Regions from separate parts of the Bradyrhizobium sp. IC3123 genome, predicted to be linked through region 2. Evidence: predicted binding sites of a transcription regulator. Region 2 holds the regulator's gene; each other region holds the start of a gene.
What was found. Region 2 encodes PhoB, which activates phosphate uptake and scavenging genes when phosphate is short. Its sites were predicted from a motif close to TGTCATNNANCTGTCAT; they were not measured.

Region 1 (3,755 bases), on a different contig from region 2:
TACGCCATGTTCGTCAGCCCCCTGAAGTGGCTGTTCATCCTGGCGCCGCTCGCGATGGTGTTCGTGATCTCGGCGGGCATCAACCGTCTGGCACCCTCGACCGCCCAGATCCTGTTCTGGGTGTTCGCGGCGCTGATGGGCATCTCGCTGTCGTCGATCTTCCTGGTGTTCACGCACACCTCGATCGTGCGGGTGTTCTTCATCACCGCGGCGACCTTCGGTGCGCTGAGCCTCTACGGCTACACCACCAAGCGTGACCTGACCGGCATGGGCTCGTTCCTGTTCATGGGCCTGATCGGCATCGTTCTCGCCAGCCTGGTGAACCTGTTCCTGGCCAGCTCGATGCTGCAGTTCATCGTGTCGGTGGTCGGCGTGCTGGTGTTCTCGGGCCTGACCGCCTGGGATACCCAGCGGCTGAAGAACGACTACATCTACGGCTATGCCTCGGCCGGCGGTGACGTCGCAGAGCGTTCGGCCATCACCGGCGCACTGTCGCTGTACCTGAACTTCATCAACCTGTTCACGCTGCTGCTGCAGCTCCTCGGCCAGCGCGAGTAAGCTCTGAGACGAGAGAACGGACACGAACCCCGGCCGAAAGGCCGGGGTTTTTGTTTTGAGGGTACGGCCTCTCCCCGTCATTGCGAGGAGCTCGCGACAAAATTGCGCAGCAATTTTGCGCCGATGCGACGACGCAATCCAGAGCCCCTCCGCAGATGCATTTCTGGATTGCTTCGCTGCGCTCGCAATGACGGGTGTGGAGGCAGCGCAGCCTCTTCCGGCCCCTCAGGGAACGCTCTATCCTTCCCCCATGTCCGCACCCGATATCAGGCCCACCACCGAGGCCGACCTCCCCGCCGTCACCGCCATCTACCAGCAGGCCGTCCGCGAGGGCACGGCGACGTTCGAGCTGGAGCCGCCCGACCTCTCGGAAATGACGCGCCGCTATCGCGCGCTGATCGACGGCGGCTATCCCTATTTCGTCGCCATGCTGGACGGCCGCGTGGCCGGCTATGCCTATGCCGGCGCCTACCGGCCGCGGCCCGCCTATCGTTTCACGGTGGAGAACTCGATCTATCTCGATCCGTCCTTCCACCGCCGCGGCGTCGGCTCAATGCTGCTGGAACGGCTGATCGTCGAATGCGAAGCGCGCGGCTTTCGCCAGATGATCGCTGTCATCGGCGATTCCGCCAATGCCGGGTCGATCGGCGTGCACACAAGGTGCGGCTTCAAGATGATCGGCACACATCCCAGTGTCGGGCTGAAATTCGGCCGCTGGCTGGACACCGTGATGATGCAACGCGACCTCGGCGAGGGCGCAAGCACGGTGCCGGGGAAGTAGTTCATCCGTCATTCCGGGGCGATGCGCAGCATCGAACCCGGAATCCATTGAACGGCAGGGGCGGTGGAGGGATGGATTCTCGGGTGCGCAATTGCGCACCAGCTCGCGACTTCGTCGCGCCCCGGAATGACGATCGATGGTTCGTCTACACCACCGCCAGTTTGCGATCGATCACCAGCAGCACCCGCTCGAGCTCGTGGCCGCGACGCAGGATCAGGCCGGTCGCCGAGATCACGCTGTACATGCCCTGCTTGCGCGCCAGGCGCGGGTCCTTCTCGATGCGATAGATCGGCACTTCCGAGGCGCGGCGATAGACCGAGAACACGGCGCGGTCCTTCAGGAAGTCGATGGCATAGTCGCGCCATTCGCCGTCGGCGACCATGCGGCCGTAGAGATTGAGAATCCGGTGCAGCTCGAGCCGGTTGAACGTCACCCGGTTCGGCTGCGCATGCGCCGCGGCAGGACGCGCCGCCGCGCGCTGCTCGCTCGGATCGGCATCCTCCGACGTCAGACTCATGGGAAGCGCCTCCTCATCGCACGGCTACCCGCGTCCGCCAAGATCGTCCCGGAACCGCGTTCGTGACAATTGCATGATTGCGCCAACCGTTCCGCATCGCAAGGGGCTCGACCTATCGAATCGGCGTCGCATCAGGGCACACGCAAGGGTGGAACTCCGTCGCGGCAAACCGTCACGGGATCGTTAGCAGGAATCATAGTATCGCCGCTTTTCCGCCAACCGCCTGCCGCCCTGCACTGCGAAAAGGGTGACGTGCGTTGACCCGGTCCTTTCGGTTCCGGATTCCTCAGCCCCCAGCCCCCCGGGGTCGAACAGGATCGGGTCTGTACGCACGACAAGGAGGGCCAACGCAAGTTGGTCCTTTTTTGTTTGTGCCGAGATGTTTCCGGTCTGCCGTCATTCCGGGGCGCGCGAAGCGCGAGCCCGGAATCCATTTACCATCACACAAGCTGAGAAATGGATTCCGGGTTCGCGCCAAGAGGCGCGCCCCGGAATGACGAGCATCAATTGCTGAGACGTTCTGCCTGCTTCAATGCAGCGACGTGTAGGCCGCACCCAGCATCGGGCCCGGCCTCTCGCGGCTGCCGTCCTGGACGTAGACCACCGCGCCGTCGACGCCGTCGCGCGTGAGGTTCTCGATCGGCACCGTCCAGCTCTCCGGACGGCCGGTCCAGTCGCCGACCTTGAGCAGGCTGCGCACCACGTTGTGATAGGTGACCTGCTGTCCCTTGTTCTCGCCGCGGGTGATCGCGATCGGCACCGACTTCGCGATCGAGCAGATCCAGACCTCGCCGCGCGAGACCGTGGGCTCCTTGCTTGCGGCTACCGACACGTTGATCTGCTTGCCCGAGAGCGACATCGTCACCGGCACGCTCATCACGCCAGTGCCCTTGTCGGTCTTGCCGATCGCGTTCTCGATGCCGGTGCGATCGCTGCCGATGACATGGGTGGAGCCGTTGACCACGACCTGCGGCGTGTAGACCTCGCGGTCGCCGCGCATGCGCGAATAGGCACGCTGCCGTGCAGAGAAGCGCGAATCCGCCAGCGTGTCCTTCCAGCCGAGATAGTCCCAATAATCGATCGGCATGCTCAGCGCGATGACGGAGGGGTCCTTGGAGAGATCGCCGATGATCTGGTCGGCGGGCGGGCAGGAGGAGCAGCCCTGCGAGGTGAACAATTCGACGACGGCGCGGGGTTCAGCTTCGGCAGGACGAATGACGGCGATGATCGCACATATGCCGAGAGCTCCCGACCAGAGGGCGCCGGACCAACGTGGAATCAGATGGGAAGCCGTCATTGTCGTCATGTCGAACGCCGCACACCGTTGCTCTCAGAGGGAAATCTTATCGCCGGATGGTCACCGTAGTCTTACGGGGCGCGGTACATTCATCCATCCGGGCCACCGTCCAAAGGGAGGTTTTCCGCCGGGCGGGCCCATCTGAAGCGTACCGCAAACGCGCGAAGGCGGCCTTTGATAGGCCGCCTTCGTTAAGGCTTCTACTCACTTCGCAGTGAGCCATCATTCACAAATCCGCGTTTACGCCGCGAGCTTGCGCAGCACGTAGTGCAGGATGCCGCCGTTGCGGTAGTAGTCGAGCTCGTCCAGCGTATCGATGCGGCAGAGCAGCGAAACGCGCTGCAGCGAACCGTCGCCGGAGACGATCTCCGCGGTCAGCTTCTGGCGCGGCTTGAGGTCGCCGACGAGGCCGCGGATGGTCACCTTCTCGTCGCCCTTCAGCCCAAGCGACTGCCAGGAGGTGCCTTCCTCGAAGGTCAGCGGCAGCACGCCCATGCCGACCAGGTTGGAGCGGTGGATGCGCTCGAAGCTCTGGCAGATCACGGCGCGCACGCCGAGCAGGCGCGTGCCCTTGGCGGCCCAGTCGCGCGAGGAGCCGTTGC
Region 2 (3,755 bases):
TCTTCAGCCTCGGCCTGAACAAGACGATGGCGAACCTGCCTGTCACCATCAACAACTTCGTGCAGAGCCCCTACGAGTATTGGAAGCAACTCGCCTGGAGCGGTGCGCTGTTGATCACCCTGACCGTGCTTGCCCTTAACATTGGCGCGCGCATCCTTGGCGCCGAGAGGACTGCAAAATGAGTGAAATGTCTGTTTCCGTCAGCGCACCGTCCGTTCATCCCGGCTCGCAGCCCCTGCCCGAGGCGCCCGCCAAGGTCACGGCGCGCAACCTCAACTTCTACTACGGCGACCACCACGCGCTGAAGAACATCAACCTGGCGCTCGGCACCAACCGCGTCACGGCGTTCATCGGCCCGTCCGGCTGCGGCAAGTCCACCCTGCTGCGCATCTTCAACCGGATGTACGACCTCTATCCGGGCCAGCGCGCCGACGGTCAGCTGTTACTCGACCATACCAACATCCTCGACCCCAAGCTCGACCTCAACCTGCTCCGCGCCCGGGTCGGCATGGTGTTCCAGAAGCCGACGCCGTTCCCGATGACGATCTACGAGAACATCGCCTTCGGCATTCGTCTCTATGAGAAGATCTCCAAGTCCGAGATGGACGACCGCGTCGAGAAGGCGCTGCGCGGTGGCGCGCTGTGGAACGAGGTCAAGGACAAGCTCAATGCCTCCGGCCTGTCGCTCTCCGGCGGCCAGCAGCAGCGCCTCTGCATCGCCCGCACCGTCGCGGTGCGGCCCGAGGTGATCCTGTTTGACGAGCCCTGCTCGGCGCTCGACCCGATCTCGACCGCCAAGGTCGAGGAGCTGATCCAGGAATTGTCCGAGAACTACACGATCGCGATCGTCACCCACAACATGCAGCAGGCGGCGCGCGTTTCCGACAAGACCGCCTTCATGTATCTCGGCGAGTTGATCGAGTTCGACGACACCAGCAAGATCTTCACGTCGCCGAGCGATCGGCGCACGCAGGATTACATCACCGGCCGGTTCGGCTGAGGAGACGGAACATGGGTTCTGAACATACCGTAAAGGCTTTCGACAGCGACCTTCAGGAGCTCACCCGCCTGGTCGCCGAGATGGGCGGCATCGCCGAGCGCATGATCGTCGATTCCGTCGACGCGCTGATCCGCCGCGACGTCGCGCTCGGCCAGCGCGTCGTCGCCACCGACGTCGAGCTCGACGCGCTGCAGAAGCGCATCGAGGAGCGCGCCGTGCTCACCATCGCCCGCCGCCAGCCGATGGCCGTCGACCTGCGCGAGATCGTCGGCGCGATGCGCGTTGCGACCGATCTCGAGCGCATCGGCGATCTCGCCAAGAACATGGGCAAGCGCGTCGCGGCGCTGGAGACGGATTTCCATCCGCTCAAGCTGTTCCGCGGCCTGGAACACATGACCGACCTCGTGCAGCAGCAGGTCAAGTCGGTGCTGGACGCCTATGCCGCGCACGACCTGCCGGCGGCGATGGCGGTGTGGAAGGGCGACGAGGAAGTCGACGCCATCTGCACCTCGCTGTTCCGCGAGCTCCTCACCTACATGATGGAAGATCCGCGCAACATCTCGTTCTGCATCCACCTGATGTTCTGTGCCAAGAACATCGAGCGGATCGGCGACCACGCCACCAACATCGCCGAGACCGTGTTCTACATGATCGAGGGCCAGGCGATCACCGACAAGCGGCCGAAGGGCGACATGACGACCTTCGCCACGACGGTGCCGAACACCTGACGACTTAAGGAGCTACGACCACATGGGCGCACGCATTATGGTGGTTGAGGACGAGGAAGCTCTCACCGAGCTTCTTCGCTACAACCTCGAAGGCGACGGCTATGACGTCGAGACGGTGATGCGCGGCGATGACGCCGACACCCGCCTCAAGGAGCACATTCCCGATCTGATCGTGCTCGACTGGATGCTGCCGGGCCTGTCAGGCATCGAGCTGTGCCGGCGGCTTCGGACCCGCCCCGAGACCAAGCAGCTGCCGATCATCATGCTCACCGCGCGCGGCGAGGAGAGCGAACGGGTGCGCGGGCTCGCGACCGGCGCGGATGATTATATCGTCAAGCCGTTCTCGGTGCCGGAACTGCTTGCGCGCGTGAAGGGCCTGCTCAGGCGTGCGAGTCCCGAGCGCCTCGCCACTGTGCTCGCCTATGGCGATATCGAGCTCGACCGCGACAAGCGCCGCGTGGCGCGCTCGGGCCGGCCGATCGATCTCGGTCCGACCGAATATCGCCTGCTGGAGTTCTTCCTGGAGCATCCCGGCCGCGTGTTCTCGCGCGAGCAGCTGCTCGACAGCGTCTGGGGCCGCGACATCTACATCGACGAGCGCACCGTCGACGTCCATATCGGCCGCCTGCGCAAGCTGCTCAATCTTGGCCGCGAGCAGGACCCGATCCGCACCGTCCGCGGCGCCGGCTACGCGCTGGACGATCGCTTCGCGAAGGCTGAGCAGACGTAAGGCGCCAGCGACAGCTGGTTTGGCGAACTGCGGCGCCGATCTCGGCCGTCATCCCCGGGCGCGCGCAGCGTGAGCCCGGGATCTCAGCGCGAGCGCTTGCGCTCTTCGCGATCAGCCACAGGACGTGGTTTGGCGAAGACTCGGAGTGACCATCTCGCGCAACGATTGCGCCCCGCGGTTACGGATCCCCGCCTTCGCGGGGATGACACCGAGCGATTGGGAGCCGCCATCGTGTGACGGCTGCAGTCTTGGCGATCAAGCTTGGCGATCAAAGCTTGGCGATCAGGGAATTCCGCAAGCTCACCGCGTGCCCGGTTTCGGTGCTGCGCGACGGCGATCCGCTGCGGGCTGATAGGCCACGCGCGAATGCTGGGCACAATAGGGCAGGCCGGAGAGCGCCTTGCCGCCGCAGAAGAAGAAATCCGGGCTCGAGGGATCGCCGACCGGCCAGTGGCAGGTCGCCTCGTTCAATTCCAGCAGCGACAGCCGCTGGCTCATCGGCACCACGTTGTCGTAGGTAACCGGCTCGGCTTCCAACTCGACCTCGAAGGCCTGCGCCAACGCGGTGTTGCCGCGCGCGACGGGGCGGGTCACCCGCATCATATGCTGCGCGGGCCGTGCCTTGCGCGGCCGCGGCGCTGCCGATGAAGGGCTCTTGGCGCGGCCGGACAGGCCGAGCCGGTGCACCTTGCCGATCACGGCATTGCGGGTCACATTGCCGAGCTCCGCCGCGATCTGGCTGGCCGAAAGTCCGGCCTCCCAGAGCTTCTTCAGCTGCTCGACGCGATCATCGGACCAGGTCAAAACCGTCATTGCACCCTTTCCCTCGCTGCGCGCCTGCCATCCTGGGGCCTTCGCAGCGAATGCTTTAGCCTTGAAAAACCCGTGCCGTCAGAATCCCTTAAGGCTCGCCGGGCGCGCTCAAGACGCCCGAACGTTTACGCCGGTACATGAGGACTTCTGGGATCAGAACTGCTGCACGAGATGTCGTATCTGACAGTCCAAACGCTACAATATGGCGTGACTCCCGCGCAAGAGTCCGCCGACTCGCTTCCACATGTTCCGTGGTGAAAAACCCGCAAAATCGGCACCGCAAGACTACGGAATCAGCGTTTCGCGAGGCTTTCCGGGCGGCATTGACACCCGTCTTGCCAGGCATAAGATAGTGCCACGTGCCGCCCTTAAAAGGCGGCACGTTTCGTTTTCCGGGGCCGGTCGATGGTGCGTCGCGCAATTCATGCCTCACACCGTCCGCAACATTCAAGTGACGTCATGACTAACAGCGCAGCGCCGCATT
Region 3 (3,755 bases), on a different contig from region 2:
AAGGCGGTGGCAAGGAGAAGGGAATCCACTATCCTGTCTTGGTGAATCCCCGCAAGCCTTCATTGAGCACGATGCCCATGAAGAAACCGAAAAGGGCGAGCCCTGCGAAGGCCAGAAAGGGCCGGAACATGAGCGCCGCCCGATCCAAAGCCGTTTCGAGCCGCGCGGCCAAACCGGCCTTGCGCAGAGCGCCGGCTGCCGATGACGGCAAGGCGATCATCCGCGGCCTCAGGAGCAAGCTCAAGGCGGCCCTGCTGCGGATCTCGGAGCTCGAGGCGGCCGCCGATACCGATTTCCTGCTCGGGATTCCCAACCGGCGCGGTTTCGAGCGCGAGCTCGCGCGCGCCATCGCCTATATGAAGCGCTACCGCGCCAGCGGGGCGCTGATCGTGCTCGACGTCGATCGGCTGAAGCCGATCAACGATTCCTTCGGTCATGCCGCCGGCGATGAGGTGCTCAAGGCGATTGTCGCCACGCTGACGCGACAGATCCGCGCCTCCGACGTGGTCGGCCGGCTCGGGGGCGACGAGTTCGCGCTGCTGCTCTGGAATCTCAGCGAGACCGATGCGAAGGTCAAGGCTGCGGCCTTGGAGCAGGCGATCGACGAATTGTCATTCGTTTTTCGCGGCCAGCACGTGGCCGCGGGCGCCTCGGCCGGCGTCGCGCTGCTCGGTCCGCAATCCGCTGCAGGCCGCGCCCTGGAGGAGGCGGATGCCGCCATGTATGTGCGCAAGGCGAGCCGCCGGCACGAGCCGCGGATCAGGCTGGTCGGCGGCGAGCGCTAGTCTAGAGGGTGGCAAGATCTTCCGGCACGTTGCCGAACTTGCGCAGCAGCGTCGCGTCGCCGAATTCGCCGGTCATGGGATCGCCGCTGCGGCTGAACGCGATCGCGCCGATATGGCCGGCGCCGCGCGCCAGCATCTCTGCGCGTCGCAGCGCCGCCGTCGAGGACTGACACTCCTCTGCAGCGCCTGCGACGGGTGATCCGTCGTCATCGATCAAGAAGGGCATTGCAACGTAATAGGTCACATCCGACATGGCGTTGCTCCAAGGTTGAAGATTATGCGGCGCTGCTCTTGCTCCGCATCTTGCTGCGCGAGATCTCCGGAATGCAGCCGGCTGAAATCGCCGCCTGCAATTCCTCCAGCTCGGCTTCCAGATATTCGTTGGCCATGATCAGCGCCTTGATGGTGCTGCGCAGATTGCCGTCGCACATCGCGATCGCCTGATCGCAGGCCTGTTCGTAATGGCTGTTGTCGAAAAGGGCGGTTGCCGACATCTGCGTTGTCCTCGTGTGTTGTCCTTGAGCGTTCTCTGAGGTGTTGGGGCGCCCGCGAATGTTCCTATTTTGTTCTTATTGAGTCAAGCGGATTCGGAAGCGGCGGGGCGCCGCGCAAGACCGGCTCACGGTCAGGCGATGATGTCGGGGGTGATCTGGTCTTCGATGAACGCGATGCGGTCGCGCAACAACAGCTTGCGCTTCTTCAGGCGCTGTAACCGCAACAGGTCGGGGGCGGGCGATTGATGCAATGCATCGATCGCCGCATCGAGATCTCGGTGTTCCTGCTGCAACCGGGTGAGCTCGGCTTCGAGCTCACGCTCATCTTCATTGGTCATGTCTGCGGTGGCCGAAAACCGATAGGCGTGAGATCCGGGCTGTGGATGCCCTGTGGAAATTATCGTCCTTGCGCCGCGTGATCGCAAGCGATCTGCGATCCCTCGTCCCCGATCTCCAGCAACATATTTCTGCAGGGAGCTGCGGCGGTGCGTGGGCGTATTGATATCATGGATTTTTCCGGCGTGGTTCCCTTAGTCACGCTTCGTTACATATGAACTTTCAAAAATGACGCTGCAACGACGGATACCCATCGACAGGACGAATCGGTGATGTAGACTTGGTTGTCCGGATCGAATCCTAAAGGTTCAACCCTACCGAGGAGGTTTCGAATGACAATTCAGGCACATCTCGTTGAATTGGAACGGAAGCACAAACTTCTCGAAAACGAATTGCACGAAGCTCTCGTGCACCTTTCAACAGACGACCTGCAAATTGTTGAGTTGAAGCGCCGGAAGTTGATGGTCAAGGACCAGATCGAGCGTCTGAAGCAATCTGGCGACACGCTCCACTAGTAACCCCCGTGACAGTGTAGAGTTGATCACGTCCTTCACGCAGGGATGAGAGCATCCGTGCTCATCCCTGCTGCAAGGTGTGTACCGTGCAACACGGTTGTGCGGCGCTCATTCTTGCTTGGACCCGTGGCTCTCGACGCGCACACTTATCCGCTTCTCGAAACACTGTCGATATCTGCGAGCTCGGCGACGTGATCGGCGATCGCGAGCGAGGACGTCAGTCCCGGCGATTCGATGCCGAACAGATTGATCAGGCCTGCAACGCCGTGATCGCGCGGGCCCTGCATCAAGAAATCCTGCGTGGCCACGGCCGGCGGCACGATCTTCGGGCGGATGCCCGAATAGCTCGGCATCAGCGCGCCGTCAGGCAGCGTCGGCCAGTATTTGCGGATCGCGGGATAGAAGCGCTCGGCGCGTGACGGATCGACCTCGTAGTCGATCGTCTCGATCCATTCGACGTCAGGCCCGAAGCGCGCCTGTCCTGCCATGTCCAGCGTCAAGTGCACCCCGAGGCCGCCGGGCTCCGGCACCGGATAGATCAGACGCGAGAACGGCGCCTTGGCGTTGCAGCTGAAGTAGTTTCCCTTGGCGAGATAGGCCGGCGGAATCCGGTCCAGCGGCATGCCGTCGATGTTGCGCGCCACATGCGTTGCCGACAGCCCCGCGGCGTTGACGAGGAGGTTGCATTGCAGCGTCATCGGTGCCTCGCCGCCGGCATCGATCTCGATGAGGCCGGCCGCCGCCTTGGCACGGATCAGCGGGGTGTGAAACGCGAAAGCTGCGCCGGCGTCCTCGGCTTCGCCGCGCAGTGAGAGCATGTAGGAATGGCTGTCGATGATGCCCGTCGACGGTGACAGCAGCGCGGCGTCGCAGGCGAGCGCCGGCTCCAGCGCGCGTGCGGCCTCGCCCGAGAGCAGCTGCATGTCGAGCACGCCGTTGGCCTCGGCATGCGCCTTGATCGATTGCAGCTTCTCGGTCTCCTTCGGGCTGGTCGCGACGATCAGCTTGCCGCAATTTTTGTGCGGGATGCCGCGCTCGGCGCAGTAGCGGTACAGCGCGTGCTTGCCTGCCACGCACATGCGCGCCATCCAGCTCCCGGCCCGGTAGTAGATGCCGGCATGGATCACCTCGCTGTTGCGCGAGGAGGTGACGGTGCCGATCGCCTCGGCTTCCTCCAGCACGATCACCTCGCGCCCGGCCTGGGCGAGCTTCCGGGCCACCGCGAGCCCGACCACGCCGGCTCCGATGACGACGCAATCGACCCTATCCATGGTTGTGCAGGATACCAGTTGGAAGCACCGGTGGCGCACGGTCCGGATGCGGCGGCGCAGGCGGGGCTTCCGTTAAGAAGTCGTTTATCATGTCAGGGCAATTGCCGCATTTTATGTCACATTATTCTGTTGTGCCCACAGGCGTTTACCCGATCCAAACCCGCGAAGCCAGACAATCCGACGTTGAAATCGCGGGTGGCTGATGGCTGAGAAGAACTGGCACGTGGGCAGCACGCTTTGGATTGCTGTGCACGCCCTCCTATGCCTGGCCGTTACGGGCGCGCCTGCGCGCGCCTTTGCGGCATCGGACAGCCTTGCCGTTCCGGGCGATCTCACCAGGCTTGATCCCGGCGT
Region 4 (3,755 bases), on a different contig from region 2:
ACTTGCGGGGATCGGCGCTGACCTCGCGCCAGTCGGGCGCGGCGTGCAGCGCCTGCTCTGGAAACGAAATCTCGCCGCCGCTGTAGGCGTCATAGCCGAGCAGCTCGGCGCCGAAGCGGGAGAGGGCGCTGTCGCGGCCTGCGGCATAATAGATCGCGTAGCGGGGGAAACCTGTCATTGCCTCAGCATAACCAATTTACGCCGCGACGACAGTCTCGCGCGGCGCCGCCATTGCGGTGAGCAGCCGCGTCGCGTCGGTGAGATGCACGAGCCTGCCGCCTGAGATCACCGCGATCAGCCGCGGCCGCAGCTCCACGCTGTCGTCGACGAGGAGAATGTCGGCGCGGCGTCCCTCCGCGAGCAGGCCGCGATCGGTGAGGCCGGTTGCCCGCGCCGGGCCGGCGGAGACCAAATCCCAGGCCTGAGCCAGAGGCATCACGCCATCGGCGGCCAGGCGGAACGCGGCGAGCAGCTGCGCGGGATAATAATAGTCCGACGCCAGCACCGAGCAGAGCCCCTTTGCGATCATGTCGGAGGCCCTGGTCCAGCCGGTGTGGCTGCCGCCGCGCACGACGTTCGGCGCGCCGTAGACGATGGCATCGCCGTGGCTGGCCGCTGCGCGCGCCGTCTCCTCGTTGATCGGAAACTCCGCGATCAAGGCGCCGAGCTCGCGAAAGTCCCGGCGCATCGCCGGGCTCGAATCGTCGTGCGAGAGCATCCGCACCTCGGCCCCGCGGGCCGCAGCGGCCAGGCGTGACACCGAGGCGGGCACCTCGTCGGCGCGCGAGACCACGCGCTCGACCAGCCGGTCGAATTCTTCACTCGACAGACCGGTGCGCTCCACCATGCGGTTGCGCTTGCGTGGGTTGGAGATGTCGGCAACGACGCCGTCCATATGATCGTTGAAGGCGAACAGGTCGACGCGGCCCTCGCTGAGCCACTGTGCGATCTCCGCTTCGGCATCGAGATTAAAGGTCTCGTGCCGCAGGTGGAAGCGGGTGTCGGCAGCGAACTGCGGACGCTGCCGCTCGATCGCCTCCATCAGGCCGCGCGCATTGTCGGCGCTTCGCAGGCCCGGCTCCCACGAGCAGGTCGTGGCGTGAAACACGGTGGTGATGCCGTTGCTGATCGCCTGGCGGTCGCTGTCGGCGAGCGCGACGTCGATCGGAAAGTCGACGCCGGCGCGCGGCATCATCTGGCGCTCGAAGGCATCGCCATGCAGATCGACGATGCCGGGCAGCACCAGCAGGTCACGGGCATCCAGTGCCAGCCGCGCCCGGCCGCGAGAAGCATCGACCTCTGCAATGTCTGTTCCGGAGACGATAAGAGAGGTTTCGACGAGCTCGGCGCCGATCAGGGCCCGGCCGCCTTCGATGAATATGTCTGTCACGCGACCGCGCTTCGTTTGCTGGCAGGAGAATTGGCGAGTGAGCTCGCTTTTGCTTCGTATGCCGAGAGGAAATCTTCAATCCCGAGCTTGCGGAAATTGGGCAGCGCCTCGCGCAACTTGTCGTGATCCCAGTCCCACCAAGCAAGCCTTGCGAGCCGTCCGGCGATCTCCTCCGAGAATCGCCGCCGCACGATGCGGGCCGGATTGCCGGCGACGATGCTGTAGGCCGGCACGTCCTTGGTGACGATCGCGCCGGCGGCGATCACCGCGCCGGTGCCGATGTTGCGGCCCGGCAGCACGATCGCGCCATGGCCGATCCAGACGTCATGGCCGATATGAACGTGATGCCGGCGGCGCCAGTCGAAGAACTCGAGATCGTCGCTCTCACCTTCGAAATAGGCGCTGGATCGGTAAGTGAAATGCGCCTGAGTGGCGCGATGCATCGGATGGTTGCCGGGATTGATGCGGGTCATCGCCGCGATCGAGCAGAACTTTCCGATGGTGGCGTAGGTGATCTGCGCATCGTTCACGACATAGGAATAATCGCCCATCGCGACTTCATGCAGAATCGTGCGCGCGCCGACTTCGGTGTAGGCGCCAAGCCTGGTCTCATGCAGCTTGGCCGAGGGATCGACGGTCGGCTGAACCGAAAGAGCTTTGGCGGCCATGTTGCATCCGAAGTGCGAGGGCGGGCGTCTCTCTTCGAGCGGCCGGATGACGATGTCATGACAGCGAGATGACAGGGGATGATGTGCGTAGGATGGCCGCACTGCAGCAGCGCTGTCACACAAGTGTTAAGCACGAGGGTTAGCGGTTGGCTCCAGCTACTCTGGAGCTCCTGTATGCTGGTGGTTGAAGGCCTGACGTGTCGCTTCGGCGCGAAAGCCGCGGTGGACGATGCTTCGTTTCAAGTTTCCCCCGGCGGCTTCGTCGGGGTGATCGGGCGATCCGGCGCCGGCAAGTCGACATTGCTGCGGTCCATCAACCGCCTCACCGAGCCCTCCGAAGGCCACATCCTGTTCGAAGGCGTCGACGTCACCGCGCTGCGCGGCAAGGAGCTGCGGCAGTGGCGTGCGCGGTCGGCGATGATTTTTCAGCAGTTCAACCTCGTCGGCCGGCTCGACGTCCTCACCAATGTGCTGATGGGGCGGCTGTCGACGGTGCCGACATGGCGGTCGCTGCTGCAGCTTTGGCCCGAAGAAGACAAGGCCATCGCGATGTCGGCGCTCGAGCAGTTCGACATGGCTGCCATCGCGGCCCAGCGCGCCGACCAGCTCTCGGGCGGTCAGCAGCAGCGCGTGGCGATCGCGCGGGCGCTGGTTCAGCAGCCCGACATTATCCTTGCCGACGAGCCGATCGCCTCGCTCGATCCCCGCAACACCAAGATCGTGATGGATGCGCTTCTGCGCATCAACAAGCATTTCGGTATCACCGTGCTCTGCAACCTGCATTCGCTCGATCTCGCCCGCAGCTATTGCGACCGCCTGATCGGCATGGCGGCCGGACGCGTGGTGTTCGACGGCGCGCCGGCGGCCTTGACCGATCATATCGCGCGCGAGCTGTACGATCTCGAGGCGAATGAAGTCATGGATGTTGCGCCCGCGGATGCATCGGTCGGCACAGCAGTTCCTGCCCTCCGCACGGTTGCCGTGGCCTGATCGCTGCTTCTTTAAATCGAGCCTAGCGCAGAGCCGGAACTCGACAGTTTCATAACCTTGAAATGGGAGACGTCATGATAGACCGTCGTACGATCGTTGCCGCTGCGGCGGCCCTGGCATTTTCAGTTTCAGCCGCTGCGGCGCAGGACTGGAAGGTGAAATATCCTGAGTTGATCTTCGCAAAAGTCCCCGACGAGAATGCCTCCGGCACCACCAACCGCTGGACGCCTCTGACGGAGTACCTGTCCCGCGAGCTTGGAACCAAGGTCACGCTGCGCATCGCCAACGACTACGCCGCGGTGATCGAAGGTCAGCGTGCAGGAAACATTCACATTGCGATGTACGGCCCGGCGTCCTACGCGCGTGCCTACATCATTGGCGCGAAGGTCGAACCGTTCGCGATCGAGGTGAACGGCGACGGCACCAAAGGCTATTACTCGGTTCTCTATGTCAAAAGCGATTCGAGCTACAAGGACATCAAGGACCTGCAAGGCAAGAACCTCTGCCTCGTCGATCCCAACTCGACTTCCGGCAACAACGTGCCGCGTTTCGCGATGAACAAGATGGGCATAGACCCGGAGAAGTTCTTCGCCAAGGTGGTCTACTCGGGGAGCCATGAAAACGCGGTGATCGGGCTTTCCCAGGGCACCTGCGACGCGGCGTTCAACTGGTGGAACGACGAGAAGGAATCGAACCTGCTCCGGATG

Region 1: the regulator PhoB is predicted to act here: its motif matches at 1,919-1,935, upstream of I6F20_RS35435 (DUF2794 domain-containing protein).
Region 3: the regulator PhoB is predicted to act here: its motif matches at 1,844-1,860, upstream of I6F20_RS11720 (YdcH family protein).
Region 4: the regulator PhoB is predicted to act here: its motif matches at 2,116-2,132, upstream of phnC (phosphonate ABC transporter ATP-binding protein).

Annotation. Positions count from the first base shown of each region.
Region 1 covers NZ_JADYVF010000022.1:12,313-16,067, reverse strand. Annotated here, with positions in the region: gene I6F20_RS35445 (Bax inhibitor-1/YccA family protein) at 1-558, shown strand, start outside; gene I6F20_RS35440 (GNAT family N-acetyltransferase) at 809-1,339, shown strand; gene I6F20_RS35435 (DUF2794 domain-containing protein) at 1,485-1,856, opposite strand; gene I6F20_RS35430 (DUF1223 domain-containing protein) at 2,386-3,162, opposite strand; gene acnA (aconitate hydratase AcnA) at 3,394-3,755, opposite strand, start outside.
Region 2 covers NZ_JADYVF010000009.1:102,373-106,127, forward strand. Annotated here, with positions in the region: gene pstA (phosphate ABC transporter permease PstA) at 1-182, shown strand, start outside; gene pstB (phosphate ABC transporter ATP-binding protein PstB) at 179-1,000, shown strand; gene phoU (phosphate signaling complex protein PhoU) at 1,012-1,728, shown strand; gene phoB (phosphate regulon transcriptional regulator PhoB) at 1,751-2,458, shown strand; gene I6F20_RS26150 (GcrA family cell cycle regulator) at 2,759-3,271, opposite strand; gene I6F20_RS26155 (aspartate aminotransferase family protein) at 3,731-3,755, shown strand, end outside.
Region 3 covers NZ_JADYVF010000003.1:347,870-351,624, reverse strand. Annotated here, with positions in the region: gene I6F20_RS11740 (GGDEF domain-containing protein) at 78-785, shown strand; gene I6F20_RS11735 (hypothetical protein) at 787-1,038, opposite strand; gene I6F20_RS11730 (hypothetical protein) at 1,061-1,279, opposite strand; gene I6F20_RS11725 (YdcH family protein) at 1,411-1,617, opposite strand; gene I6F20_RS11720 (YdcH family protein) at 1,948-2,130, shown strand; gene I6F20_RS11715 (NAD(P)/FAD-dependent oxidoreductase) at 2,277-3,401, opposite strand; gene I6F20_RS11710 (EAL domain-containing protein) at 3,604-3,755, shown strand, end outside.
Region 4 covers NZ_JADYVF010000004.1:360,796-364,550, reverse strand. Annotated here, with positions in the region: gene I6F20_RS16115 (DUF1045 domain-containing protein) at 1-178, opposite strand, end outside; gene I6F20_RS16110 (alpha-D-ribose 1-methylphosphonate 5-triphosphate diphosphatase) at 197-1,390, opposite strand; gene I6F20_RS16105 (LbetaH domain-containing protein) at 1,387-2,058, opposite strand; gene phnC (phosphonate ABC transporter ATP-binding protein) at 2,233-3,048, shown strand; gene phnD (phosphonate ABC transporter substrate-binding protein) at 3,123-3,755, shown strand, end outside.